2 regions of the Arthrobacter sp. zg-Y20 genome follow, and region 1 is predicted to be linked to the other one. Evidence: riboswitches for the same ligand, from Rfam matches in the RefSeq annotation. Region 1 holds a riboswitch; the other holds the start of a gene.

Region 1 (7,111 bases):
TGGCGCGGTTCCACTTCCATGGGATCTCCCTTGGGGATGCGGCAGCCGGCGTGCCGTTTGAACCGGCACGGGACTCCTTGGACCCCTCCGACACTACAAGCGTGCGGGCTGATGCGGGAGGGGGCAGGCGCGCTGTGGCCCCGGCTGCCGCGTTCCCCTGGAGATGCTCCGGCGCTTAGCCGTGCCGTCCGCGTGGCATGAGGGTGAGCGCAATGACCACAACGCCGGCCGCCAGAGCGCCCAGACCCAGGACCGCCATCTGGGAGGGGGAGCCGCTGGCGTCGGTGCCGGTATAGGCCAGCGCACTGCGGCAGGGTCGCACCGTGTTGCCGCTTACCGGGTCAACCAGCGCACCATCAGGTCCCACCGTGGCAACCGGAAGCCCTGCAGCTTCAGCAGCTGAAATTGCCGCTGCGGCGTCCGGACAGGTGCAGTTGGCTGCGCCTCCGCCGCCAGATGCTGCACCCCCGCCACCCTGGGTGGCTGTGCCCGTGGTCGGACCCGGCGTCGGCGTGCCCGTGGTCGGACCCGGCGTCGGCGTGCCCGTGGTCGGACCCGGCGTCGGCGTGCCGGTGGTCGGACCCGGCGTCGGCGTGCCCGTGGTCGGACTCGGCGTCGGCGTGCCCGTGGTCGGACTCGGCGTCGGCGTGCCCGTGGTCGGACTCGGCGTCGGCGTATCCGTTGTGGGGCAGGGGGTGGGAGCGGGTGAGGTGGTAGGTGGCGTGTCAGAGCAGCCGTTGGCCAGGAATTGCGCGGCCCGGGCCGGGTCCTCACGCCACGTAGCGCTTCCGTTGTAGCCCTCAAAGGGCGGCACGATGTCCCCCTGGTGGCTGTCATGGCCATTGCCGCCAAACACCGAGGACGTACTCACGTTTTGGTAGTTGTAAACACCCTCCGGCTGGCCCTGGGGGTGGTGGCAAATGCTGACCTTGCCGGCCCCCAGGGCGGGGGACGTTTGTGCCGGAAGAGTCACGGCCTGTGCAGGCCCGGCGATTCCAAGAAATGCGAGGACAAAAACAGCTAGGAAACTTAGTACACGGATGTGGGGGAGTCGTTTCATGGCGGTGGTGCTCCTGCCGACGAGGGTGCGCTGAGTGAGCCATACCCGCCTGGCGGCAGGCATGGCCGGATGCAGGCCTGGCGGGGGAATGGACGCAGCGCCGATGGCAAGAGGCCTGGCCCGTTCGCTAATCCGCTGGCCCGGCAGTGGTGAAAGATTCCGGGTGAATTGCTGGTAGCGGGATTGAGACTACGCGGGAGCCAAGTAGCGCAATAGAGTATTTGCCCATACTGCTTCGAGCAGTTCTAACTTTTTTACGCGTATTTGGAATGCACGATTTCTGTCAACGCACAGCACTGTTTTTGCCGGAAACCCGGGGTGTTTATCAGTGGCTTCCCCCTCGGGGAGGTCCACGGGCCGGCACGCTGGCCCGCGGGAGATTAGACCCGTTCCACCGGCTGCTGCAGCTCCGTCACCCAGTCCGCCTGGTCATCGGATACCGCACGGACGTACACCTCACGGCACGGTCCGGAGGGTGCAAACCCTCGGGCAACGATCTCGGCATGGACGGCCTGCCAGCTTTCCCCAATCCGGTCCATGGCGCCCAAGTGCACACCGCAGATGGCCGCGGGCACCGAGGGCAGGTCCACCACTTCCACGCCCTCGGGAGTGGCCGGGCCGACGACATAGCCGGCCAGGATGCGCATACCCTCCTCGCCCATCTCGTACTGGGCGATCGGTGTATCCAGGGAAGCACCCGCCGCGGACAGCGCCGCCCCCACTGCATCAAAAAGCGGCCCAACAACGCCGGCTACCTCCGGCTGTTCGGCAACAACGGCGGTGCGGGCGGCCAGCCGGACGGCGGGCAGGGACTTGGAGATGATTTCGATCTGGGACATGGCATTTTCCTTTTCAATGAGGTGGAGCCTGCGCTCGACGTCGATGAGCCGTGCGGTTGCCGTCCGTTGCTCGCGTTCCACCTCGGCGCGCCGGACGCGGAGCATGTCCGCAATCCGGCCTGCGTCCACACCGGCTTCGAGGATGGAGGCAATGTCCTCCAGGCCGAAACCGAGCTGACGGAGGGCGACAATCCGGTGCAGCCGCTCCAGCTGTGCGGGATCGTAGGAACGGTAACCGCTGAACTCATCCACGTGGGCGGGAACGAGCAGCCCGGCGGTGTCCCAGTGCCGCAGCATGCGGTGGGTCACCTGCCCGATCTGTGCGAACGCTCCGATGGATAACATGCTTCAGTTCTCCTGCCTGCCACTGTGTCAGGGTCAAGTATCGCGTCCCGCAAGCTTCACACGGGGGGGGGTTATCCCTACTCCGCCCGGATCCCGAGGTGGTGCAACGGGACACGCGCCCGGCCGCCCGCGCTAGGCTGGCGTCCGTCACTGCCAACGCGGGCGGTGAGGGAGGAAAACTGGTGGCCCCATGACTATTGACGGGAATCTCACCCTTGACGCGAATCCCGAACGTGCAACCCAGCTGTGCGCCGAGGCGCAGGCACGGTTGCTGGGCACCGTGGCGGGCCTGACCGACGCCGAGGTCCGCGGGCCCAGCCTGTTGCCGGGCTGGACCGTTGGACACGTCCTCACCCATTTGGCACGCAACGCCGACGGCCTTGGCAGACGGATCGACGGCGCCCTCGACGGCCGGGATGTCCCCAAGTACCCGGGCGGCACAGCGCAGCGGGAAGGTGACATCGAGGCCGGGGCGGGCAGGTCCGCACAGGAAATCATCAGCGATCTCGCGAACAGCCAAACAATGCTCGAGACCGTCCTGGCCCGATATGCCGAGGCAGGTTTCCCCAACGGACACTTCCTGGGCAGCGAGCACTACGGGGTGGCGGCCTGTCCGGCGCACCGGCTGCGCGAAGTGGAGATGCACCATGCCGACCTCGGACTGGGATACGGACCGGCTGACTGGCCCGAAGAATACGTGGAATGGGACCTGCCGGTGCTGCTGGCCACGGTTCCGGAGCGGCTTGCCTCGGCCTCGGACCGGCGGATGTTCATGGCCTGGCTTGCGGGCCGCGGGCCCTTGGCTGCCGCCCCGGCTCTCGATCCGTGGTGACGGCGCCCTGGTGATAGTCCTTACCGGCAGACGCTCGCCCGCAGCGCACCGAACGGTTCCCAGAAGTAGTCGAAGCTGTCCTGCGGTCCGCTCATAAACCGCTGGGTGAAAACCACACCCGCGTCGCCGTTGGGATACACCGCGGCGCTGGTGCCGGAACCGCCGGCCCAACCCCACATCCCGGGTTCGGACCACGGGGCGCCCGGCCCGGTCTGCACCGCGGTCATGAACCCCCAGGATTCATCCGGCCCGGACATCTCGATCATGCCGGTCCGCTGCGGGGAGGTGAGCTGGTCATCGGTCATCTGCTGCCGCAGGGACGCGGGCAGCACGGCGTCGTCGGCCAGCTGTGCCAGGAACCGCAAATAGTCGGGCACGGTGGACACCAGGCCACCGGCCAGTGATTCGAATATCGGGGGCGCTGCCATGGCGTCCCGGTAGGAGACCGCTTCCTTCAATTGACCGTCCACTGCCTCGTACACGGTAGGGAACGTGTCCTTTCCGGTAGGAAACCCGGTGCCGGTGAGCCCGAAGGGTCCATTGACCCGCTCCTGCAGCAACTGACCAACTGAGCTGTCGGCGGCCTTGGCCATCACCACCGAGAGGAGGTCCGCGCATGAGTGATACATCCACAGGTCCCCCGGCTGATGCGCCAGCGGCAGAGCAGCGAGGCGGGCCAGATACTCCTCGTGAGTCAGGTCCGGCGGGTTCGGACCCCACAGCAGGTCGCGGGTGGCGGCGGCGTAGGGTGTGGGCGCGAAGTCGATGCCGAATCCTGCGGTGAAGGTCAGCAGGTGACGCAGGGTGATCGGCCCGCGGGCGGGGACCGAGACGGACAGTGGCGCATCGGGTGTGGCGAGCACGCGCAGGTGCCCCAGCACGGGGAACATGCGGGACACGTCCTCATCCAGTTCCAGGGTGCCGTCTGCGAGCAGGCTCAGGGCCAGGGCGCCGCCCAGCAGCTTGCTCAATGAGGAAATGCGGAACGGGGTGTCCTCGCCCATTGGCGCGGACCGCCCAACACCCAGCGAACCGGTCGCGAAGATCTCTGTCTGCCCGTTAAGCCGGATACCCGCCACCAGCCCCGGGCACCAGCCGGATTCAACGGTCTCGGACAGTTTGTCCCACAGCGGTGCACCGATGCCTGGCATGGGTCCACTGTCCGCTGGCCATGCCGGGGAGTCAACGGCCACGGTCCCCGCAGCGGTATCGGCAGCGTATGCTGTGCCGCATGACGGCACCCATGGTTTACGTCCTGTTTCCGGGCACTGCGCGCAAAGCCCTCACCTTTTATGCCGGAGTGTTCGGCGGTGAGCTATCGCTGCATACGAACCGGGACTTCGGCAGCGGCGGCGCGCCGGACGCGGTTGCGCACGGAGTCCTGGATGGCCCTGTCGCCCTGGCCGGAGCAGATACCGACGGGCCGGAACAGAACGTCCGGATGGAGGGGGTCATGCTCTCCCTGCTCGGGACCGGCGAACCGGAACTCCTGCATAGCTGGTTTAGCCGGCTTGCGGCCGACGGCCGGATCGTGGACCCGCTTGGCCCCAAGCCGTGGGGCGCTTCGGACGGTCAGGTCATTGACCGATACGGACTGCACTGGCTGATCGGCTACGAACCGAAGGCACAGGACCAGAAGTGAGCGGCCGCCTCGTCCTTCTCGGTGCCAGCGGATATACCGGCACCCTGGTGTTGGACGCGCTGATCCGGCGCGGCGTGCGTCCCGTCCTCGCCGGACGCAATACCGCCGCACTGTCTTCCCTGGCGCGGGACCACGGCGGGTTGGAGTTCACTGCCGCAGATGCCGGCGATACCGGCAGTATCCGGCGGCTGCTGAATCCCGGCGACGTGCTGATCACCACCGTGGGGCCCTTTGAACGGTTCGGCCTGGGGGTGGCGGAAGCTGCCGTGCAGGCCGGTGCGCGCTACATCGACACCACCGGCGAGGTGGGGTTTGTCCGCACCCTGCAGGAGCGGTTCGGACGGCAGGCAGAGGAAACCGGCGCCGTGCTGTTGCCTGCGTTCGGATATGACTACGTACCGGGCATCCTGGCCGGCGCCCTGGCGGCGCAGCAGGCCGGAGAAGCCGGACGGAGGCTCGACGTCGGATACTTCACCGCGGGCGCGCTGAGTCCAGGGCTCAGCCAGGGTACCCGGACCACCATGCGCGACGGCTTGTTCCTGCCCGCAGTGCGGTTGAGGGACGGGCATCTGGTGGAAGAACGGGTGGCAGCAGATGTCCATGTTTTCCCGGTGAGCGGTTCCCGCCGGGGACACAAAGCGGGCTTCCTGGTTCCCGGAACGGAAGTCCTGTTCCTACCCGATGCCTTCCCCCAGCTGGATAGCGTGTCGGTGTACAACGGCTGGTTCCCTTCCCTCAGCCGGGCAATCAGCCTGGCATCCGCAGCCAGCCATGCGATCGGAAAGTCGGCCCGGGGCCGCCGCCTGCTGGAGAACCTGTCCGCTCCCCTGATCGGGAAACCCGGCGGACCGGACAGCGCCCGGCGCGCAAAAACCCGTACACAGGTGGTGGCCGCCGTGACTGGGAGGGACGGAAGCCTGCTCTCGGCCGTGCAGCTCACCGGGCCCAATGTCTACACGTTGACCGGTGAGCTGATCGCTTGGGGAGCGGAGCAGCTGCGCGACCGGCAGGACCTGGACCCGGGTGTGGCCAGTCCCCTCAGCGCCTTCGGCCTCGAGGATCTGGCCAGCGGCTGCGCCGGCCTGGGTCTGGTGCCGGTGGAGGGCCGCCGGGCATAGGCACCGCCCCTTTGCCTTTCCCCAGCCGTGCTCGTAGAGTCGGTTCCAGTGACACGGGGTGCCGTAAGGCTGAGATGAAACCCGTTGAACCTGATCTAGTTAGAACTAGCGAAGGGATGTCGCGGATGACTATTCGCCTGACACCGTTAACCGTTTCCAACCATCTGTCGCGCCTGCGCGCCGAACCGCCGCTCGTGCAATGCCTGACCAACGCCGTGGTCACCAACTTCACTGCCAACGTGCTGCTGGCACTCGGCGCCGCCCCGGCCATGACGGATATCCCCGGCGAGGCGGGCCCGTTTGCCCGGGTTGCTTCCGCCGTGCTGATCAATCTTGGCACTCCGCATGCCGACCAGCGCACAGCCATGCTCGAAGCCGCCGAAGCAGCCAATGCCGCCGGAACGCCTTGGGTGCTTGACCCGGTGGCCGTGGGCAGCCTTCCGGTCCGCACCGCCCTGGCCTCGGAACTGCTGGCCCTGCGCCCCACCGCCGTCCGCGCCAATGCCTCGGAGATAATGGCCCTCGCCGGGCTCGGCTCGGGCGGTCGCGGTGTTGACGCCACCGATAACCCCGAGGACGCCCTGCCTGCCGCGTCCCTGCTTGCAGCCAAGTACGGCTGCATCGTGGCCGTCTCCGGCGCCACCGATGTCATCACTGACGGCACGGACACCTTGCGGCTGAGCAACGGGACCTCCCTGCTCACTAAGGTCACCGGCGGCGGTTGCGCCCTTGGCGCGGTTACCGCGGCGTTCCTTGCGGTTGCCGGCGACGCCGGGCCCGACGGCGGCGGGCTGGTGGCGGCGGCCGCCGCCACTGCGGCCTATACCGTGGCGGCCGAGCATGCCGCAGCCTCCGCGTCCGGCCCGGGCAGCTTCGCTCCGATCTTCCTCGACGCCCTCTGGCACCTGGATGCGGAGCTCGTAGCCGAACGGCTGGCCGCCGCGTGAACACTGCATCTTTCCCGGACTCCGGCCGCCTCCGCGAAGGTGCGCGGAACACCGGCATCTACCTCGTTACCGACACCCTCTTGTGCGGGGCCCGGGGCGTGACCGAAACCGTGCGGGCCGCCGTGGCCGGCGGCATCCGGACGGTGCAGGTCCGGGAAAAGCAGGCTTCCGCTGCCGACTTTTACCAGCTGGTGTTGGCCGTGGCTTCAGCCATCGGGGACCGCGCCCTGGTACTGGTTGATGACCGGGTGGACATTTACCTGGCTGCCCGGACCGCGGGCGCCGAAGTGCACGGGGTGCACGTTGGCCAAAGCGACCTGCCCGCCGG
Region 2 (7,111 bases), 260 kb from region 1:
GCTCAATGAGGTTCTGCGATCCGGTGAACGCAACGGCTCCGTCCACCACCACCAGTTTCCGGTGGTTGCGCAGGTCCGGACGGCGCCAGCGGCCCCGGAAGGGCTCCACCGGCAGCATCCGCCGCCATTGGACATCACTGTTGCGCAGTTCGCGCAGCATCTTCCGGTAGCCCTTGATCCGCAGGGTGCCGATGTGGTCGAAGAGCAGCCGGACGGTGACGCCGCGGGCAGCCGCTGACTTGAGTGCCTGGAAGAACTGCCTGGTCTGGGCGTCGTAGCCCATGATGTAGAACTCCACATGCACGTAGCGTGCGGCTTTTTCCACCGCACGGGTCATCATGTCGATGGACTCCGCGTAGTCGCGCTGCAGGTCGACCTTGTTGCCGTCCAGTGTGGGGAAGGACCCCAGCCGGCGGTTCAGCTCGGCGGCGTTGAGCACCCACTCCGGTCCGCCGTAATTACTGCCCTCGGCCTCAAGTTCCTTGGTGTTCTCGCGCACCGTCCGGTTGATCTCCGCCTGCCGCCGCACCCGGTGGTCCGACAGCCGGTGGTTCCCGAAGAGGGAGAAGAGGATGATGCCCGGGATGGGAAGGAAGAAGATGCACAGCAGCCACGCCATGGCCGTCGTGGGACGCCGGTTGCCGGGAACAACGCCCAACGCAATAATCCGGATACCGTAATCCACCACGGCCAGCACGGTCGCCGTCCATCCGGACAGGTCAAAACCGGTCAGAGACCACCACACGCTCAAGCTCCTCCCAGCAGCACCCTGCCCTCAGCCTATCGGTACGGGGGTCCCGGGCGTGTCCCGCGCCGCTAGGCTGGTGCCATGACTGTTCTGGTTTTCCTGGATTCCGCGTACCCCGACGGCCGCCCTGCCGATCCTGCGGTGCCGCATCTGCTCGTGAGCGACCTGGGCGTCACCCGCGGTGACGGGATTTTCGAGTCGCTGCTGGCCGTGGACGGTGTGCCCCGGAAACCGGACGCGCACCTGGACCGGCTGGCGTCCTCGGCACAGCTGCTGGACCTGCAGATCCCGGTACGCCAGGCCTGGGAGCGGGCCATCGCCACGGCATTGGCGCTGCACTTCGGGCAGGGCGCTGCCGGGCCGCAGGGCCGGGCCGCGGTGAAGCTGGTGGCCACCCGGGGCGTGGAAGGCAGCGGGACCTCCACGGCGTGGGTGCAGGTTTCCGCCGCGCCCGACGCGGCGCGGCAGCAGACCGACGGGATTAAGGTGCTGCTGCTGGACCGCGGCTATGACAGCATGGCCGCGTCCCGGGCACCCTGGCTGCTGCTGGGCGCCAAGACGCTTTCCTACGCCGTGAACATGGCCGCCCTGCGCTACGCCAAGGAACACGGGGCCGATGACGCCATTTTTACCTCCTCGGACGGCAAGGTCCTGGAGGGACCCACCTCCACGGTGGTGCTGGCCCGCGAACGGGACGGTGTCCGGACCCTGCTGACCCCCGAACGGAAGAGCGGCATCCTGGCCGGAACCACGCAGGACGCCCTCTTCAAGGCCGCCGAAGCTGCCGGCTGGGAACTGGGCTACGGCCCAATGGTTCCGGAGGACCTGTTCGCGGCCGACGGCGTGTGGCTGGCTTCCAGCATCCGGCTGCTGGTTCCGGTCCGTTCCATCGACGGCCGCGAGCTGCCTTTCTCCGAGAGCCTGAACAGCGAACTCGCGAAGCTGGCCGACACCGCACTCTGAGCACTCAGCCCCCGATGCTCAGGTCAGGATGAAGTTGAACGTGCCGGCCGCCAGCGCCGCTGCCACCGCGGCGGCTGACACGACCACTCCCGTGGCCAGCACCGCGGCGTCGATCCTGCTGAACGTTGAGGTCCGTGCCCAGGACCGGTCCCCCGCGCCAAACCCGCGGGCCTCCATGGCCACGGCCAGCCGCGTGGCCCGGCGGATGGCCTGCACCAGCAAGGCCAGTGCCTGCCCGGCGAAACCCTTCAGCCGGGCCGCCGCACCGGCATCGGGCCCCGCGCCGCGCGCGTGGCGGGCCAGCCCGATGGTCCGCCATTCCTCGACCAGCAAACCCACCAGGCGCATGGCCGCCAGTGCGCCCAGCACAAAGCGGTGCGGCAGCCGCAGCTTCTGCGCCAGGGCGTCGGCCAGGTCGGTGGGATCGGTGCTGGTCAGCAGGTAGATCCCGGGCAGGGCTATGGCCAGCCCGCGCAGTCCAATGGCAATACCCGCGGCCACGGAACCGGAGGTAAAGATCAGCGGTCCCGCTGCAAACAGCACCGCCCCGGTCTTCTCCGCCAACAGCGCCGTACCCCAGGCCCCGATCAGCGCGGCCACCAGCAGCGGCGAGATGCGCCGCAGGAGCGTACCCGCCCGGATGTGCAGCAGCGGCAGCAGGAGAAGTTCCAGGGCCAGGACGACGGCGGCGCTCACCCAGTCCACGGTGACCAGCACCGCCAGGGTCAGCAGGGCCGCCGACGTGAGCTTGGACAACGGGTTGGCGCGGGCCAGGAAAGTAACGGCGGTGCGGACGGGCGCGCCCGCGTCTTCTCCAGGCGCCGTTCCACCGGACTCCGCGGCCGAGATCTCCGCCCGGCTCACCGGAGCACCTCGGTTGCATTGTCCGCGGCCGGCCCTGCTGCCGGGTCCGGCACCGGCTCGGCGGCGGCGTCCCGGACCGTTCCGCCGCCCACCTGCAGGGTCCGCGCGCCCAGCGCCTGGATGAAGCCGGCGTCGTGGGTCACCGACACCACGCACCGGCCATCGTCCAGCTGGGCACGCAGCAGGGCCACCAGTTCCGCCCAGGTTCGGGCGTCCTGGCCAAACGTCGGCTCATCGAGCAGCAGGATGGACGGCGCCGTGGCGAGCATGGTTGCCACGGACAGCCGGCGCTTCTCCCCGCCGGAGAGCGTGAAGGGGTTGGCATCCAGCAGGGCGTCGAGGTGCAGCCGTTCGGCAAGCTCCCGCACCCGGGCCGCGGACTCCTTTTCCAGCCCGAGCCGGCGCGGGCCGAAGGACAGTTCGTCCAGCACGGTGTTGGTGAGGAACTGGTGCTCCGGTTCCTGGAACACGGTTCCGATCCTGCTCACCAGCTGCGCCGACGTCCACCGGTGCGGTTCGGGCGCAGCGGTGCCGGCCAGCAACGGTTCGGCGGCGATGGTTCCGCCCCGCGGCCGCAGCAAGCCGCCCATGGTCAGGGCGAGGGTGGATTTGCCGGCACCGTTGGGTCCGGTAATGCCGACGGCGGTTCCGGCGTCCAGCGCCAGGTCCGCCCCGGTGACCACGGCAGGTCCGCGGCCCGTCCGGGCGGCAGCCAGCCCGCGGGCCGCCAGCAGCCGGTTCCCGCCGGCAGCCGGGGCCCACGCACCGCCGGGAATCTCCGGCCGGGCGCCCGGAAGCCAAACCCCGGCTGCGGCCAGGGTTTTCCGGTGCACCGGATCCCCCAGCACCTGCTCCGGTGATCCGTCGGCCAGGACGCCGCCGCCGGCAGCCAGTACCACCACGCGGTCCACCACGTCCGCCCAGACCTCCACGCGGTGCTCCACCACAATGACGGTGGCGTCGGTGCGGTCCAGCACCCGCACCACGGCGTCGCGGATTTCCGCCACGCCCGCCGGGTCCAGGTTGGCGGTGGGTTCGTCCAGCAGCAGCAGTCCGGGTTCCATCGCCATCACGGAGGCCAGGGCCAGCCGCTGCTTCTGCCCGCCGGAGAGAGCGGAAGTGGAACTCTCCAGCGGCACGTCCAGTCCGACGTCGGCCAGTGCGGCCCGCACCCGGGGCCAGATCTCCCCGGCCGGGACCGCAAGGTTCTCGGCGCCGAAGGCAACTTCATCCCCCACACGGGACAGCACGGTCTGCGCATCGGGATCCTGCAGCACCAGTCCGGTCCGGCCGCGGGCTGCGGGATCCGCCGGATGGACACCGTCCACTGAGATCCTGCCCTGTTCCTCCCCACCGGTATCCGGTCCCAGCACGCCCGCGAGGGAATGCAGGAGTGTGGATTTTCCGGCGCCGGAGGCCCCGAGCAGCAGCACCCGCTCCCCCGGCGCTACCGACAGGTCCAGTCCGGACACTGCGGCACCGGCCCTGCCCCCGTGCCGCCACCCCCAGCCTTGGGCGGTAACGGCGGCGGGACTGCTGCGCCGCGCGACGGCGGAAGGCAGCACCCGGGGTGCGGCCGCGCCGGGAGCCCGGCGGCGGGCGTTCAAAAACCGCACCGCTATGCCTTGCCTGTCCGTCCGGACGCGAAGGGTGCCAGAGCGCCGGTCCGTGCCAATGCCCGGACCGCCAGCCAGGACAGTCCGCCGGCCAGGACCGCACCGGAGAAGGCAGTGAGCAGGACATACAACAGCTTCCACTGAGCTGCCCACTCCACGTTGTACAGAACGTTTTCACTCAGTCCCAGGAACAGGCCCGAACCCAGCCCGGCCAGCAATGCCACGGGCAGGGAGAAGCGGCGGTAGAGGAACAGCAGGAACACCAGTTCGGCACCGAGGCCCTGCAGGAAGCCGGAGAGCAGCACGGATAGGCCGAACTGGGTGCCCAGCACACCGGACACGGCCGAGGCCAGCACTTCGCAGTAGATCGCGGCCGCCGGCTTGCGGATGATCAGCCCGCCCAGCACACCGGCAATAAGCCAGCCGCCGGTATAGAGGCCGGCCAGCGGCGGGAACGCGGCGGTCAGCGCACTGATCCCGGCGTAGCCGAGGGACCAGGCCCAGAAAATGACGCCCACGGCCACGGCCACTACGGACGCAACAACAATGTCCACCACACGCCATGTGCGTGCCGGCGCTGCGGGCTTGGCTGCGGACGGTGCCGCAGCAGAAGTAAAGCGGTTCATGAATATCCTCCTGATAGCAGGAGGGGAGGGTAGTGGCGCGCCGGCAATGCCGGTGCCGTTCCTGCCGTGCCCCGGCGGGTGCCGTGACGTGGCGGGAATTCCCTGAGCTCTCGACTCCCTTCGCCGGTACTAACCGGATCAGGTTCGAGGGTCTGCGGATGTCCGCACTCTCAGCGCCTTGTCTCCGCTGCCCGAAGGCCGTGCGGAGGGGGCGCTCCCCTGTCGTGTGTTTGCGGTACCACTCTACACACGCGTGCCCGCTCCCCGCAGGGGTACCGAACGGATACCGTAGGGTTAGGAAAAACGCCCGAAGCTAGGAGTACCCATGAACCTGATCCTCAAACTGCTCGGAACCGGAGCCAGTATCCTGTCCGGAATCGTGGCCGCCAAGGTACTGGATTTCGTCTGGACCAAGGCCACGGGCAACGAGCCGCCCAAGGACGCCGAGGGCAGCCTGGAAAACAGCCTCCGCGCTGCCGTGGCTTTCGCCGTGGTGTCCGGCGCCGTCAGCTCGGTCATCCGGGTCCTGACCACCCGCGGCACGCAGCGGGCCATCCAGCGCTACCAGAAGACCCCTGAGGTCGTCTGACCCGGCCTGCCGGCCCAAGCACCGCCTGCGGCGCTCAGCCCTCGGGATTCTTTCCCGGGTGCTGGGCGCCGCTGCTTAACCCGGCCTCGCGTTCGCGGCCGGCCAGCAGTTCGTCGTCGTCCAGTTCCCCGGTGTAGGCCGGTTCCTCCTCGCCGGGATCGTCGTCCACGCGCGGGTCCTCGTTTTCGTCCTCGAGCGCCTCCGCCTCAGCGTCCTGGAGCAATCGCTGGGCGCGCTCGACGACGTCGTCCAGTTCGTCGATCACGAGCAGTTCCGGCCGCAGGTGCTTGGTGCGGTACCCGGCCCGGCCCACCATGTGCGCGGAAACAGGTGCCGTCAGCAGCATAAAGATCCATGCGACGGCCAGGACCGGCAGCAGTTTCCAGCTGCGGAACTCCACGGCCATGGCCAGCAGGAAAAGCAGCAAGCCGAGCACCTGCGGCTTGGACGCAGCGTGCATGCGGCTGAGCAGGTCGGGGAAGCGGATCAGGCCGATGGCCGCCGCCAGGGACATCAGTGCCCCGCCGAACATCAGGACAGCGACAATCGCGTCGTACACGGTTTCGTCCATGGCCCTACCGCCTGTCCGTCACGAAGCGCGCAACCGTTACCGACCCGATGAAACCGACCAGGGAAATGGCGACCAGCAAGGCCAAGTAGTCCAAGTTGCGGTAGACGATCATGTCCACGGCCAGGGCGCCGCCCACAATGGCCAGCAGCACGTCCGAGGCAAGCACCCGGTCCAGGATCGACGGCCCGCGGGCAATCCGGTAAATCGCCCCCGCGCCGGCCACGGCCAGCATGAGGCTCACCACCACCACGGCAACGTTCATCATGCCTTGCCTCCAATCTTCCGCTGACGGGTTTCATCACTCTCGGCGCGCAGGGCAGCCAGTTCCTCTTTGGTGCCCATGGTCCGGATCAGCCACGCCTCGGCCTGCAGGACGTCGGCGCGCACCTTCTCCGCCTGCTCAGCCGTGGACACGTCCAGGGCGTGCAGGTACAGGGTGGAGGTGGAACGGTCGACGTCGACAATCAGCGAGCCGGGAATCAGGGACAGTGCGTGGCCCGTGGCCGTGACCAGCAGGTCCGACCGGCTGCGCAGCTTCACCCCGATCACGCCGTTGCGGATCCGCGGGCCGCGGACAACCGCCAGCCAGAGCACATGGAAACTGGCCTGCACCAGTTTGTAGAAGAACCGGCCGGCAAAGACGAGGCCGTAGAACAGGTTGAACCGGCCGCTGAGCTCCACCGGCGGCAGGTAAAAGATATTCGCCACGATAAACGCGATCACCGTGCCGAAGAGCAGGTTGCCGGCACTGAAATCCTGCCAGAGGGCACCCCACAGGAACACCAGCCAGATCAGCAGCGGCAGTTCCTGCAGCAGCGGGATACGGGCGCGGTTGCGCATGCGCGCTTCCTTCGTCATTGGTCAGCCGCTCCTTCCCCGAGTACCGCTTCGATGTACGGAGTACGTTCCAGCAGGTCCCGGGCGGCACCGTCGCTGAGCGAGAACAGCGGCCCGGCGAGCACGGTCAGGCTGACGCCCAGGGCAACCAGGCCCACGGTGGGATAGACCATGGTGCGCGGCAGCAGGTCCACCGAGTCCCGGTGGGCGAACCGGCCCGTGGTGTGTTCGCTGACGTCCTGCGACTTGCGCAGGCTGGCACCGTCCGGCCCGACGGCCAGCAGGATCGGATCCGGA

The links. Region 1 has a riboswitch for thiamine pyrophosphate ahead of thiM (hydroxyethylthiazole kinase). Riboswitches for the same ligand answer to the same signal wherever they lie in the genome.
Region 2: linked by a shared signal. The riboswitch ahead of QNO06_RS14595 (ECF transporter S component) and the one ahead of thiM (hydroxyethylthiazole kinase) in region 1 are both predicted to bind thiamine pyrophosphate.

The regions. Positions count from the first base shown of each region.
Region 1 covers NZ_CP126241.1:3,309,671-3,316,781, forward strand. Annotated here, with positions in the region: gene QNO06_RS15915 ((R)-mandelonitrile lyase) at 1-20, opposite strand, end outside; gene QNO06_RS15920 (hypothetical protein) at 176-367, opposite strand; gene QNO06_RS15925 (hypothetical protein) at 369-797, shown strand; gene QNO06_RS15930 (MerR family transcriptional regulator) at 1,441-2,244, opposite strand; gene QNO06_RS15935 (maleylpyruvate isomerase N-terminal domain-containing protein) at 2,435-3,076, shown strand; gene QNO06_RS15940 (serine hydrolase domain-containing protein) at 3,097-4,227, opposite strand; gene QNO06_RS15945 (VOC family protein) at 4,308-4,718, shown strand; gene QNO06_RS15950 (saccharopine dehydrogenase family protein) at 4,715-5,836, shown strand; TPP riboswitch at 5,881-5,970, shown strand; gene thiM (hydroxyethylthiazole kinase) at 5,962-6,783, shown strand; gene thiE (thiamine phosphate synthase) at 6,780-7,111, shown strand, end outside.
Region 2 covers NZ_CP126241.1:3,048,189-3,055,299, forward strand. Annotated here, with positions in the region: gene cls (cardiolipin synthase) at 1-745, opposite strand, end outside; gene QNO06_RS14580 (aminodeoxychorismate lyase) at 830-1,711, shown strand; gene QNO06_RS14585 (energy-coupling factor transporter transmembrane component T family protein) at 1,730-2,485, opposite strand; gene QNO06_RS14590 (ABC transporter ATP-binding protein) at 2,572-4,140, opposite strand; gene QNO06_RS14595 (ECF transporter S component) at 4,194-4,817, opposite strand; TPP riboswitch at 4,916-5,048, opposite strand; gene QNO06_RS14600 (DUF4235 domain-containing protein) at 5,143-5,406, shown strand; partial or broken gene mnhG (monovalent cation/H(+) antiporter subunit G) at 5,636-5,977, opposite strand; gene QNO06_RS14610 (MrpF/PhaF family protein) at 5,982-6,242, opposite strand; gene QNO06_RS14615 (Na+/H+ antiporter subunit E) at 6,239-6,835, opposite strand; gene QNO06_RS14620 (Na+/H+ antiporter subunit D) at 6,832-7,111, opposite strand, start outside.